2 regions of the Paenisporosarcina sp. P4_D4 genome follow, and region 2 is predicted to be linked to the other one. Evidence: predicted binding sites of a transcription regulator. Region 2 holds the regulator's gene; the other holds the start of a gene.
The links. The regulator NrdR, encoded in region 2, represses ribonucleotide reductase genes. The targets are predictions, from matches to a motif close to AACACNATATATNGTGTT.
Positions count from the first base shown of each region.

Region 1: AC1DSL_RS13850 (vitamin B12-dependent ribonucleotide reductase) is a predicted target of NrdR. The motif match lies at 4,564-4,581, and genes of this name have one in related genera.

Region 1 is NZ_JBFUIO010000083.1:148-9,421, forward strand. Features, by position in the region: partial or broken gene AC1DSL_RS13835 (aminopeptidase P family protein) at 1-782, opposite strand, end outside; gene aroQ (type II 3-dehydroquinate dehydratase) at 783-1,226, opposite strand; gene AC1DSL_RS13845 (hypothetical protein) at 1,287-1,709, opposite strand; gene AC1DSL_RS13850 (vitamin B12-dependent ribonucleotide reductase) at 1,971-4,535, opposite strand; gene AC1DSL_RS13855 (lipoate--protein ligase family protein) at 4,712-5,548, opposite strand; gene AC1DSL_RS13860 (rhodanese-like domain-containing protein) at 5,658-6,038, shown strand; gene gcvPB (aminomethyl-transferring glycine dehydrogenase subunit GcvPB) at 6,519-8,009, opposite strand; gene gcvPA (aminomethyl-transferring glycine dehydrogenase subunit GcvPA) at 7,972-9,274, opposite strand, start outside.
Region 2 is NZ_JBFUIO010000030.1:23,408-29,424, forward strand. Features, by position in the region: gene polA (DNA polymerase I) at 1-157, shown strand, start outside; gene mutM (bifunctional DNA-formamidopyrimidine glycosylase/DNA-(apurinic or apyrimidinic site) lyase) at 173-1,045, shown strand; gene coaE (dephospho-CoA kinase) at 1,061-1,651, shown strand; gene AC1DSL_RS09230 (glyceraldehyde-3-phosphate dehydrogenase) at 1,778-2,800, shown strand; gene speD (adenosylmethionine decarboxylase) at 3,024-3,407, shown strand; gene nrdR (transcriptional regulator NrdR) at 3,520-3,990, shown strand; gene AC1DSL_RS09245 (replication initiation and membrane attachment family protein) at 4,012-5,406, shown strand; partial or broken gene AC1DSL_RS09250 (primosomal protein DnaI) at 5,393-6,017, shown strand, end outside.

The DNA.
Region 1 (9,274 bases), on a different contig from region 2:
CCAGTCATACCTGGTTTGATTTTTTCCAAAGACAACAGTTGTGAGTCTAGTACAATTTGATAAATTTCTTTTAATTGCTCACTCGGTTCACCGATAGCAACAGTTCTCGTTACGTCTGATACATATCCATTATACAACGCACCGAAGTCCAATGTAACAAAATCGCCTTTTTCGATGACTTTATCCGTCGCGACACCATGTGGAAGTGCTGAACGAAACCCAGATGCCACAATAATATCGAATGAAGATGATGATGCTCCTTGTTTGCGCATAAAGAATTCAAGTTCATTAGAAACTTCCAATTCCGTTTTTCCAGGTGCGATAAATGTAAGGATATGTTCAAAAGCCGCTTCAGCGATATCCGCGGCAGCCTTAATAATAGTAATCTCTTGAGGCGTCTTAATCAAGCGGATTTTCTCAATAAGACCTGATACAGGTACAAGTTCAGTATTAACCGCCTTTTTGTAACTCTCATACACGGCATAGCTCATGTCGTCTTTCTCAAAACCTACTTTTCTCACATTCATTTTTTCTAATTGGACACTTACTTCTTCCAGCATCGTTTTCGTATGTTGGACAATTTCAAAGTTTTTAATCTGTTTTGCCGCTTGTTCCGTGTAACGGAAATCCGTAATAAAAACAGCTTGATCTTTGGAAACGATGGCAATACCAGCAGTCCCCGTAAAACCAGTTATGTACCGGCGATTGTAGCCACTTGTAATTAACAAGGCATCAATCTGGTGTTCCCCTAAAGCTTCACGTAATTTAGACAATTTCTCCATTTAAGATTCCCCTTTTCTTCTATGTAAAAATGTTTCTAGTGCTAAGGTATAACCGAAAGTTCCGAGACCACTTATTTGACCAACACATTCAGGAGCCAAGACAGATTTGTGACGAAAACTTTCTCTGCTATGGATATTAGAAATATGAACCTCTATTACCGGAACGGTAATGGAAGCGATGGCATCACGTATCGCATAACTTGTATGAGTATAAGCTCCAGGGTTGAAAATAATGCCGTTAATTCCATCATCTTCTGCATTGTGCAGCCAATCAATTAGTTCACCTTCGTGATTCGATTGCTTACATTGAACATGAATATCCGATTGTTTTCCGTAAGTTATAAGCTTTTGCTCTACATCTTCCAACGTTTCATGTCCATAAATAGCAGGTTCACGTTTTCCTAAACGATTTAGGTTAGGCCCATTTAAACAAAGAATTTTCATCTTTTTTCCTCCAGTTCCATCGTGCCCCCTTCATTTTATCATAACAAATAGTTGCAGCAACTACTTTCTCTTGTCATCATAAACCTCTTGGTCATAGTAATGAATCGTCTCGGCAAGGGCTCTGCAAATTATTAAAATAACCGAAATAATCGGTACCGACTTCCAACTTATATGGGAAAAATCTTGATAAATACTCCATTCCAGCAGAATCCAGATGGCAAATCCAACAACAATTGACGTGGCAATCGCCGGCATTTTGCTGACAATCATGAACAGAGCCATCGCAAGATTGATGATCAAGAAGACGACCAGAAAAGTAAGAAACCATTTGACTGATGGGTGAGCGTCGGAAAATACTTGCCATCTCTTAGTCCATTTTATTGGGCTCCATGGAATATAATCAAAAACATATAAAAACTTTAATATTATAGTGAAAACCACAGCATGTGCTACTGAAATCGTTAAGAAGTGAGTACCTTTCATTCAAATCACATTCCTTTCTATTTATTCAATTTTGACTAACCTCACTCTCTCTATTCATAGATATAGTGCTTTTTAAAAAAATTAGTACAATTAAAGCGATAATTACTGTTGCAAGCGTTGATACGGCTCTTTCATTGTTAAACAGATTAATCTAAAACGAAAAAACGCACGTTGTATCCCAAGGATACAGCGTGCGTTTTCTTCATCTAATAAATCTACTTGCTAGTGGCATTCTCAAAACAGCGTTTTTAACTGTTAAACTTAAAGTCCACATTTCAATTGAGCACCGCAATTTGTACACGTATTACAGCCACCCATTTCTTTTACGGTCCCCTGACGGCAAACAGGACATGTGTTTCCTACTTCTGAGCCGATTGTGACATTCGTTGAACGAAGATCTTGGATTGTATCGATCAGGACAACTGGACGTTTCCCAATGATGGTTTCTTCATAATGATGTTCATCCATCACATTTTCTTCCGCTTTAAGTGTCAGGACTTGTGCATCACGGCTGCCATCCACATAAACTGTCCCGCCTTTAGCACCACCACGATAAAGTCTTTCATAAACGCCTTGTACTTGTTCAACTGTATAACCGCGTGGTGCATTAACAGTTTTCGAAATCGAGCTGTCAATCCAACGTTGAATTATGCACTGAACATCCGCATGCGCTTCAGGTGCCAATTCCATTGAAGCAACAAACCATTCTGGCAAGCTTTGTTCATCTGCTTCAGGGTTTGCGTTCAAGTATTCCTGAACAATGTCCGCTTTTACTTCGATGAATTTCCCTAAACGGCCACTACGAAAGTACGTGAAGGAGAAATAAGGTTCCAGACCTGTCGACACTCCCACTAATGTTCCAGTTGATCCAGTTGGTGCTACGGTCAACAAGTGAGAGTTGCGAATGCCTGTTTCTTTGATAGACTGACGAACATGCTCAGGCATTTTTTTCATAAATCCGGTATTGATGAAAGCGTCTCTCAGACGGTTAGTTTCTTCATTTGTTTCCCCTTGCAAGAACGGGAAACTTCCACGTTCTGCAGCAAGTTCTGCAGATGTTTCATATGCTGTTACTGCTATCGTTTCGAAGATTTGGTCGACAAGAACGTTACCTTCCACTGAACCGTACTCTTTTTCACAATAAATTAGTAAGTCTGCAAGCCCCATTACTCCTAGACCAACACGACGTTCACCCAAAGCTTGTTTTTTATTGTCTTCAAGGAAGTAAGGTGTTGCATCAATAACATTGTCCTGCATGCGAACTCCAACACGTACTGTTTCTCTCAAGCTATCAAAATCGACAGTTTTTGTATCTTTATTCGCAAACTGAGCTAAATTCACAGCTGCCAAGTTACATACAGAATTAGGTGCCAACGGTTGTTCTCCACATGGGTTGGTAGCAACCACTTGTTGTCCATACGCTTTTGCATTGGTCATTTCGTTTGCATTGTCGATAAAGAAAATGCCAGGCTCTGCAGAATACGTTGCACAAACGTTAATGAGATTCCACAAATCTTTCGCTTTCATCGTACGGTAAGTTCGGATGGCATGTCCTTGTTTTTCCCATTCACGTACATCCCCGACTTCGTGCCATTTCTCATTGTACGTTACCATTTCCTCAGCTGAATAACTTTCAACAGCGGGGAAGCGTAACTCGTGATCGCCGTCTTCTTCCACAGCTTTCATGAAATCGTCGGTCAATGTCACAGATATATTGGCTCCTGTTAAGAATTCGGAATTGTTAACACTATATGTGCCTCCATCGTGGAGTTTCGTTTCTGCATCACGGAAAATTGCATCACTGAATCCACCCTGGCCAGGAATTGTCTTGTAATTTACTATCCCTTGGTACATTGCTTCTTCTTGATGTGTCAGAGCTTTAAATTTAAGCTTGTCATTCGCTAATTGCTTGATGGTTTCATCATTTGTATTTTCAATCAGGAAACGTAGAATTCTAGGATTTTGCATTTTGGAAATGATGAATTCCGCAATGTCAGGATGCCAATCTGCCAACATAATCATTTGAGCGCCTCTGCGACTGCCGCCTTGCTCAACCAAATGTGTTAGTTTTGCGATATCGTCCAACCATGAAACAGAACCAGATGACTTTCCGTTTACACCTTTAGCGAGTGTATTGCGTGGACGCAAAGTTGATCCGTTTGTTCCAACTCCCCCACCTCGACTCATAATTTCCATTACTTGTTTACGGTGATCGGAAATACCTTCACGGGAATCCGGCACAAAGGGCATAACGTAACAATTGAAGTATGTAACGTCTGTTCCTGCACCCGCTCCATAAAGCACACGTCCTGCGGGAATAAATTTCAATTGGACCAATTGCTTATAAAACTTTTCAAACCATTCTTTTTTCTTCTCTTCAGAAGTTTCAACAGAAGCAAGTCCGGTCGCATTGCGTTTAGCAATTTGCTCATAGAAAACTTCCAAAGGTTTTTCGATAACATTAATGGAACGAGTTACAATACCCGACTCCTGCTCAATTGGATCATCAATTGCACTTCTATAATCTTCTTCAATTAAAACACGTACTTTATTTGTCGAATGATCGATGGAAACAACATAACCCAAACCGCGGGCAGGGAATTTCGGGTCTTCCTTAACCGTCAATACGACAAAGTCGCCTGCTTTTAGTGTTTTCTTTTCAGTATCTTTAAAAGAATAGCGGTCAATCATGACTAACCTAGATACACCTTTGTGAGTTAATGTCATGTCATTCGTGATGGGATGAACTTGAGGGAATGAAACGATGTCATTATTCAACATTTCAATGTTTAACTCCCCTATTTGTTGCTTGGAAACTAGTACCATTTACTACTCCTCCTTAATTAACAGAAAAAACACTACATATAGTGTTACGCGTTGTGTTTAGGGTACTATATATTGACATCTAAATCAAATAAAGCGGATGTATGTTCGAACATACACACACAACGTCTATAGGAAAATACTACTTATTTTTTGGTCAAATTAATTCTTTTTACCTATTATTTGCGGTATGTCCATTCGTCATTTGCATAACGTCGAGTTTCAAGCTTTTTCACATAATCCAATTGCTCGATTGTTAGCACATATGGTTGAAAATTGACATTAAGACCTTCAGCAAAACCATCTTTAAATGCCTCTTCACATTCTTCGATCGTAACTGGAGTTTCCCGCAAACGATTTATTGCCACCGCTTTTTGCGGAAGGCCTCTACGAACTCGCTCTTTTACTGCTTCCGATGGATAGTTAAATAAAGAAACTAGTTTATCTTCATCCAGGTCTAAAAGAATCGCTCCATGTTGAAGAATGACACCTTTTTGTCTTGTTTGTGCACTTCCTGCTACTTTTTTACCTTCCACAACTAATTCATACCATGACGGTGCATCGAAACAGACGGCACTTTTTGGATTTTTTAAATCACTCTTCATTTTATCAGTATCAGGCACCGAGAAATAGGCGTTCAATCCAAGCTTCTGAAAGCCAATCAATAACCCTTCACTCAGCACACGGTAAGCTTCCGTGACGGTCGCAGGCATATCTTGATAGTCTTCACTGACGATAATGCTATATGTTAATTCATGTTCATGCAATACGCCACGTCCTCCGGTGGGACGTCTGACAAAACCTAAGTTATGCTCTTTGACAGCTTCCATGTTGATTTCTTTTTTGACATTTTGAAAATAACCTATGGATAATGTTGCAGGTGCCCATCCATAGAATCGGACAATAGGTGGAAGGATCCCATCACTATGCCAGTCCATTAAAGCTTCATCCAGCGCCATATTGAAGGACGGACTGCAAGCGCCAGAATTAATAAAATACCAAATCGGTTTAGACATATATTTTCCTCCTCAAAATGTCACAATGCTATTCATATTAACAAACCGATTGTATTGTGGCTACACTTTCTTTTATAATAAGAACATAGATAGAAAGGGGAAAGTTGTTTTGACATTTGTATACATTAGCTCTGCTGCATTATTTGGTTTGATCATTTACTTTTTAATCTCGTCTTTGCGATTAAAAAAGGCTGTATCAGGTTTAACACAAGAACAATTCATTGAAGGATACCGTAAAGCACAACTTGTGGATGTGCGTGAACCTAAAGAATTTGAAGGTGGACATATCCTTGGAGCACGTAATATTCCTTCATCACAAATGCGTCAGCGTTACAAAGAAATTCGTGCGGACAAGCCCGTATACTTATATTGCCAAAATAGCGCAAGAAGCGCACGTACGGCATTGTTCCTTAAGAAAAAAGGCTATAACCAAATTTACCAACTGCAAGGCGGTTTCCGTCAGTGGACTGGGAAAATCAGAACAAAATAAGTCATTCAAAGTTCTTCCAAATGGAGGGACTTTTTTCATCAAAAACATATGTATGAAATTTTACAATAACTGAGGTCTCAATGAAACCAATTACACTCATTTCCTTGATTTTATAGGATTCGGACAGCACACCGGGATTACAGCTAAAATGAGAGAGTAATAATATGCCAATAAATAACTTTATCGAAGAATTTAGCGAAAAACATCCGGATGTTGATAGGTTCAAACCTGCTACTCCTGTATTTCACACATTTTATACGACCTTTGATAAGAGATTTATACTACTACAAAATTGATATTATAAAAACAAAAGATACTCTTAACTGGGTGTCTTTTTATGTTTAATCAATGGTTCTAAATTGAGGAATTCCATGGTTTTCTTGCCGAACGCGTCATCGAAAGACATGTTCTTATATTTATAAACAGTAAATGAAGTGAATCTAAAAGAGAGCTCGATTGATGAGCTCTCTTTCTTCATTCTTATGCTTTTTTATAACGTAATACTGGTGTACGGGCAGCTTTAGTCTCATCCAGACGTTTAATAACTGTTGTATGAGGAGCTTGTTGCACGATTTCAGGTGTCTCTTCGACTTCCTTCGCTATTTGGATCATCGCATCGATGAACGCATCTAGCGTTTCTTTAGATTCTGTTTCTGTCGGTTCGATCATCATGCCCTCTTCTACATTTAATGGGAAGTAAATTGTTGGCGGATGATATCCAAAGTCAAGCAGTCGTTTAGCCATATCGAGTGTACGGACTCCCAATTTCTTTTGACGACGGCCACTCAATACAAATTCATGTTTACAGTGACGATCATATGGCAAGTCGAAATGAGGCTGCAGACGACGCATCATATAGTTTGCGTTTAATACAGCGTATTCCGTTACGGCTTTCAATCCGTCTGGACCCATTGAACGAATATACGTATAGGCACGTACATTGATTCCGAAGTTTCCATAGAACGGCTTCACTCGCCCGATTGATTGAGGACGATTGTAATCGAAGTGGTAGCCTTCTTCTGTTTTTACAAGTACTGGTTTTGGCAAGAATGGAATCAAGTCTTTCTTCACGCCAACTGGACCGGATCCTGGTCCACCACCACCGTGTGGGCCTGTGAATGTTTTATGCAAGTTTAAATGAACACAGTCGAAGCCCATATCGCCTGGACGTGCTTTTGACATAACCGCATTTAAGTTTGCTCCATCATAGTACAACTTCCCACCAACACCGTGGATAATAGAAGCCATTTCTAAAATGTTTTCTTCAAATAATCCTAAAGTATTCGGGTTCGTTAACATTAACGCAGCTGTATCTTCCCCAACCACTCTTCTTAAATCTTCTAAATCAACCAAGCCGTTTTCGTCAGATTTAACCGTGATTGTATCAAATCCAGCTACCGTTGCCGATGCTGGGTTTGTCCCATGAGCAGAGTCAGGTACGATTACTTTCGTACGATGTGTGTCCCCGTTTGCTTCATGGAAAGCACGAATCATCATTAGAGCAGTCCACTCTCCATGAGCACCTGCAGCCGGTTGAAGCGTTAAATCATCCATTCCCGTAATTTCAATCAAATGTTCTTGAAGATCATACATTAATTCCATTGCACCTTGAACAGTCTCTTCATCTTGAAGTGGATGAATATTAGCGAATCCAGGGAAACGCGCAACTGATTCATTGATTTTCGGATTGTATTTCATCGTACAAGAGCCTAATGGATAAAATCCTGAATCGACACCGTGATTACGCTTAGAAAGTGCTGTATAGTGACGCATGATATCCAGTTCAGATACCTCAGGAAGTTCCGCCGCTTCTTCTCGAAGCAAACCTTCAGGCAACAACGTTGATAAATCTACTTCTGGAATATCAAGATCAGGTAAGCTATAGCCTACTCGGCCTTCTTTTGTCATTTCAAAAATTAATGGTTGATTATCTTTATGCACGGAAAGACCCCATTTCTTGCACAAGTGCATCGATTTCTTCTTTCGTCCGTTGTTCAGTGACTGCGATCAACGCATGCCCTTCCAATTTTTCATCAACTTTTCCTAAGTCGAATCCACCAATGATGCCTTTATTAAACAACTCTTTATTTATTGTTGTTACAGATGTTTTAACGTTGACAACGATTTCGTTGAAGTGTGGACCTTGGTACGCTACTTCAAATCCTGCCGCTTCAAATGCTTTTTTAGCATAGTTCGTTTTCAGGATATTTTGAGTGGCAATTTCCTGCACACCTTTTTTACCAAGCGCAGTCATTGCTACTGAAGCAGCAAGTGCATTCAATGCCTGATTCGAACAAATGTTAGAAGTCGCCTTGTCACGACGAATGTGTTGCTCACGCGCTTGCAAAGTTAAAACAAAACCACGTCGTCCCACTTCATCTGTTGTTTCTCCTACTAGACGCCCTGGAACTTTACGCATTAATTTATTCGTAACCGCAAAGTATCCACAGTGAGGTCCGCCGAAGGACTCAGAGATACCGAATGGCTGTGCATCCCCTACGACAATATCTGCACCAAATTTACCTGGTGAAGTCAAAATCCCAAGTGCCAATGGGTTTGAAGAAACCACCATCAAAGCCTTCGCTCCATGTGTAACTGCTTCCACTTTGCGCAAGTCTTCCACTTGACCAAAGAAGTTAGGATATTGAACAAGAACAGCAGCAGTATTGTCATCGATCATTTCGCTTAATGCATCAATATCAGTTACGCCGTCTTTAGTTGGAATCTGAACAACTTCAATCGATTGACCCAATGCATACATGCGAACCACGTCTTGAGATTCTGGATTGACTGCACCGGAAACGAGAAGTTTTTTGCGTTTTGTATGACCAGCTGCAAGCATACCTGCTTCTGCAAGTGCTGTACCGCCGTCATACATCGAAGAGTTCGCCAAATCCATTCCAGTCAACTCACAAATCATTGTTTGGAATTCAAAAATAGCTTGAAGCTCACCTTGTGAAATTTCTGGCTGATATGGAGTGTAAGCTGTATAGAATTCAGAACGAGAAATAACATGGTCTACAATAATCGGCTTGTAATGGTCATATACACCAGCACCTAAAAAAGATGCATATGCTTTATTGTCCGCATTTTTCGCAGCCATTTGAGACAACTCTTTTAATAAAGAAGACTCTGATTTGGCTGCTTTAATTTGATATTCTCCTTGGAAACGAACTTTTTCAGGGATATCCGAGAATAGCTCATCTATAGAAGAAACACCAATTGTATCCAACATT
Region 2 (6,017 bases):
TCTTCAAGTGCACGATGAATTGATTTTTGAAGCACCTCAAGAAGAAATTGCGATTTTAGAAAAAATCGTACCTGAAGTAATGGAACACGCTATTGAATTAAAAGTGCCACTTAAAGTGGATTATGCATATGGTCCGACTTGGTACGATACGAAGTAAGGAGGCAAATTCATCATGCCTGAATTACCTGAAGTTGAGGGAGTCGTCAACTCCCTCAAACCGGTAGCTACCGGGAAGACTATTGAATCTGTAAAATTATCCGACGTTCTAGAGGTTTCAAGACAGGCGGGAAAACAAGCAATTGTTAAAGGCTCAGAGCTTAAACACTTCAAGCAAGCACTCGAAAATGCTCGAATCACTCAGATTGTAAGAAGGTCTAAATATATTTATTTTCACTTACTTAAAGATCAACAAGATTTACTATTAGTGAATCATTTGGGAATGACCGGTGCATGGTTTTATGTCCAGGAAACTGCAGACATCACAGAAGATAAGTTCAGAAAACATATTCATGTCGTATTAACATTAGATGACGGCATGCTTTTGGTATATGCAGACATTCGGAGATTCGGCGAAATGCGTTTACTGGATTCAGAAGATCAATTTCCTCCATTATTGTTAATGGCACCCGAACCATTTGCGGAGTCCGCATTAAATCATTTTATTGATATGTCCTCGCTCTCTAAGTATCAAAATAAGTCCATAAAAGAAACAATCATGGATGGACAAGTTATTTCTGGATGTGGCAACATCTATGCCACTGAAGCTTTATTTCGAATGCATATACATCCTGGCAGAAAAGTGAAGCGTATTAGTCAAAAAAGACTTATTCTCCTTTTTCAAACGATTGTCGATGTGTTGAACGAAAGCATATCTGCAGGTGGAAGCTCCATTTCAGATTATCGGAATATCAATGGGGAAGCAGGGGGCATGCAAAATCGCTTGTCCATGTATGGCAAGAAACAATGCCCTCATTGCTTGATTCCTACAAAACAAGTTTTACTCGGGGGACGAAACTCTTGGTATTGTCCTTCGTGTCAACGATAGAAGGATGGACAATAGATGATTATTGGATTAACAGGAAGTATTGCGAGTGGAAAAAGTACAATTTCAGAAATGTTGAAAGAAAAAGGATATCCCATTATTGATGCGGATCTTGTAGCCCGAGTAGTCGTAGAACCTGGTACCGTAACATTGTCAGACATTAAATGTATATTTGGCAAAGAGGTAATGAATGAGGATGGCACATTAAACCGAGAAGCACTGGGGCAGCTCATTTTTCATGATCCAGCAAAAAGGAAACAGCTCAACGATTTGATGCATCCAGCCATTCGTGCAGAAATGCTGCGCCAAAGAGATGAACTTTTTGAGAGTGGGGAAGAAACGTTGATTATGGATATCCCGCTTCTTTTTGAAAGTCGACTCCAACATTTTGTTGATAAAATACTGGTTGTCTCTGTAAAGGAAGAGATACAGCTACAGAGATTGATGCAACGTAATTCGTTGTCTGAGGAAGAAGCTAAGGCAAGAATTCAGTCTCAATTACCACTTTCCGAAAAAGAAAAAGGTGCCGATGCGGTCATTTATAATAATGGGTCAATCGAACAATCAAAAGTTCAATTAGAGCGTATACTAGCTGAGTGGGACGTATAATGTCCCACTTTCTGAAAAATAGAACATTTCTACATTGCCAACAAAGTGTTTAACTTAGTTCAAAATGTGTTATACTAATTTCAGGTAAAAGATTAACAGTATAACATACTTGTAGGAGGATTTTTTATGTCAGCTTCTATCGCTATTAATGGATTTGGCCGTATTGGTCGTATGGTATTTCGCCAGGCAATTCTTCAAGATGATTTAAACGTGGTGGCAATTAATGCAAGTTATCCTGCTGAAACGTTAGCACATTTGATTAAGTATGACACAAATCATGGAACGTTTTCTGGTGACATTGTCATAGAAGAAAGCGCTTTAATTGTAAATGGTAAGCGAGTTCAACTTGTAAGTGACCGTGACCCATTGAAGTTACCATGGAAAGAAATGAACATTGATATCGTTATCGAGGCAACTGGAAAATTTAATGACCGCGAAAAAGCGGCATTGCATTTACAAGCTGGAGCTAAGAAAGTAATTTTGACTGCTCCTGGTAAAAATGAAGACATAACAATCGTTATGGGTGTAAATGATAATCAATTGAATATTGAAAAACATGACATCATTTCAAATGCCAGCTGTACAACAAACTGTCTAGCGCCAGTTGCGAAAGTACTGAATGACACGTTTGGCATCGAAAACGGTCTTATGACGACTATCCATGCGTATACAAATGATCAAAAGAACTTAGATAATCCACATAAAGATTTACGTCGTGCCCGTGCATGTGCACAGTCCATCATCCCGACATCTACAGGAGCAGCGAAAGCATTGGCATTGGTTTTACCTGAATTGAAAGGTAAACTTCATGGTTTGTCTCTTCGCGTACCAACTCCAAATGTGTCATTAGTGGATCTTGTTGTAGATTTAAAAACTGATGTGACGGCAGAAGAAGTAAATGCAGCATTTATTGAAGCTTCAAAAGGTTCAATGAAAGGTGTTCTTGGATTAACTGAAGAACCACTTGTGTCAATTGACTTCAATTCAAACCCACATTCAGCGATCATTGACGGTTTAACGACAATGGTTATGGGAACACGTAAGGTAAAAGTTCTCGCTTGGTATGATAATGAATGGGGCTACTCAGCACGTGTAGTAGATTTGACGAAAAAAGTAGGCGCAGCACTGAAAGACACAGTAATTGCCTAATAAAATATTCCTCCCTACATGCGTTCAAAAGTAGGGAGGAATTATTTTTTTCTCGAACACTTGCATTGTGTGAGATTACAACATATAATGTGAATCGTGTACTTTTATTGTACCAACTGACTGCTTAAAGGGTTAGGACCTCTCTGGACTAACTTTCCCCCGTGGTAGTCGACTTTGATGATTCAACAAACTATAAAAAACTTATCAAAGGGGGAAACGAACCATGGAAACAATGGGGCGTCATGTTATCGCAGAACTATGGGAGTGCGAATTTGACAAATTGAACGATGAAACATACATCGAGCGTACGTTTGTAGAGGCAGCACTTAAATCAGGAGCAGAAGTACGTGAAGTAGCATTCCACAAATTTGCACCACAAGGTGTAAGTGGAGTCGTGATCATTTCTGAATCACACTTAACTATCCACAGCTTCCCAGAACACGGTTACGCAAGTATTGATGTATATACATGCGGCGATTTAGATCCAACAATTGCTGCTAAATATATTGCTGATGCACTTGGATCTCAGACTCGTGAAATGACAGAAATTCCACGTGGAATGGGTCCTGTTATTGCGGGTAAAGCGCGCGTAACAGCACATGCATAACAACTAAACTGAGTAGGCAGAGGGAGAAATTCCTCTGCTTTTTCGATTTTAATGGACTTTTTTTGATATAATAGGAACACTAAACGAATTACGAAATTCAGGAGATAAAACTATGAGATGTCCAGCTTGCCAATTTAATGGAACGCGGGTCGTGGATTCACGACCGGTAGACGATAATAAAGCGATCCGCAGAAGAAGAGAATGTGAAGATTGTGGTTTTCGTTTTACTACTTTCGAAAAAGTAGAAGAAATGCCGTTGATCGTAGTGAAAAAAGGTGGGTCACGCGAAGAATTCAGCCACGAAAAAGTATTGAGAGGCCTGATTCGCGCATGTGAAAAACGCCCTGTAACGCTAGAATCTCTTGAAAATGTCGTATTCTCAATTGAGAAAGATTTACGCCGAATCGGCAATTCCGAAGTGAAGTCAGAGGATGTTGGCGAAATGGTCATGGATCGTCTGGCAACCATCGATGAAGTAGCATACGTGCGCTTTGCGTCCGTATATCGACAATTTAAAGACATTAATGTGTTTATAGATGAATTAAAAGACTTGTTGAAGAAAAGTCCAGAAGACAAAAAATAAGGGACAGGAGGACGATGTTGCGTGCAACTATTATTTAAAGAACTTCAGCCGGTAGATAGCTTCATCATCCAAATGCCCAATATACTGACGGACAAGGATCGCCAGCTTGTGACGATGTTGTATAAACCTATCATTGGTTCAGATGCGATGAGTTTGTATTGTACATTATGGGCCGAATCAGAGGGCGAAACAACTGAACAATTGACACACTATTATTTAATGGATGTGTTGAATATGTCATTAAAGAAAATATTTGATGCCCGTGTGTCACTCGAAGCCATTGGACTGATGAAAACGTGGAAAAAAGATGATGACGATAAACGTTTGTTCATCTACGAGGTAGTAGCACCCCTGGATGCAGCTTCGTTCTTCAGTGAACCGATTTTGGCCACTTCTTTATATAGCGTCATACACGAAAAAGCGTATATACGTATAAGAGAGCGCTTCGTTAAAAAGCAACCGATTTTAAACGGGTATGAGAATGTATCGCGTGACCTGCAGGACGTTTTTAAAAGCAACCATGATTACAATAAACTGGGGCATATATTTGAACCAAGACAAATTGAGCAAACTTCCGAACGGCCGAAGAAGATTCCTTTCTATTCGATGGATTTTGATTTTGATTTATTGAAATCAGGGTTATCTGAAGTCATGATTCCTTCCAGTGTATTAACTTTATCTGTAAAGGAATTGATTGCAAAAGTAGCTTTTCTATACTCGTTAAATGCAATCGATATGCAAAAAGTGTTGATGATGGCTATTGATGATCAAAATCGCATTACGGAAGAACGTTTGAAAAAAACAGCAGCTGATTATTACAAGCTCTCCATTTCTTCTAAACCTCCAAGGTTGATGCCTAAGGCTGGTATGCAGCGTGAAGTGGTTTCTAAGGAAGTGAAACTTTCCAAAGATCAATCACTTATTAAATATCTCGAAGAAACGCCACCACTGGAAGTGTTAAGAGATTTATCGAACGGTAAGGAGCCTTTGCCTGTAGAAGTTGATTTAGCCAATGAACTTATATTTAAATATGGTTTTCCACCCGCAGTCGTCAATGTCTTATTACAATTCGTTCTAATCCGGGCGAAAATGAAACTGAACAAAAATTATGTGCACAAAATTGCAGCGCACTGGCAACGTGAAAACATTTCGACGTGCGAACAGGCAATTGAAATTTCTCGAAAAGAACATGACCAGTATATGGATTGGCAAAATTCATCAAAGACAACTTCATACAAGCGAAAAAATGTGCGCGATGAAAAAGTGCCGGAATGGTTCTATAAAGCGAAAGAAAATCGTTCAACGAAAAAAACGGTTGAAAATGAAGTGACAGAAGATTGGGAAGCAAAAAAACAGCAATTGCTTGATAAACTCGGTGTAACAGAGGGGCAGGCGAAAACGAATGGAACCAATTAGTGAAACGTTAAAACGCGTCGTGAATGCACCTGAATTTTCGAAGCGTTATGAAAAAATGAAAAATGAAATTCTTGAAGATCGAGGAGTTCAAGCGTTTTTATCGGAGAATGCAGAGCTTGTCAACAAAGATATGGTAGATCGTGGACTCGGGAAATTATATGAATATACTTCTCAAAACCATGACTGTGAAACCTGTGAAAATGTGGCCAGCTGCCAGAATGTCATGAAAGGCTACGTGCCGAAATTGACAATAGTCCGCGGATCTATAGACCTTGATTACACAAGATGCAGACAAAAAACGATTGAAGATGAACGTCGTCAAGTGTCTGCAATGATATCGAGCATGCATATGCCAAAGGATGTATTGCAGGCAACACTTGCGACCGTTACATACGATCATAATACCCGTGTGAATCTAGGTACGGCAGCAAATGCATTTATGGAAGAAGTCAAAACGACAGGGAATTTACCTTCAAAAGGCTTTTATATCTTTGGCGAATTTGGCGTTGGTAAATCCTATGTATTAGGCGCACTGGCAAATGAACTGGCTGAACAGAAAATAAAAACAGTTCTTGTCTACGTGCCGGAATTTTTACGTGAAATGAAACACG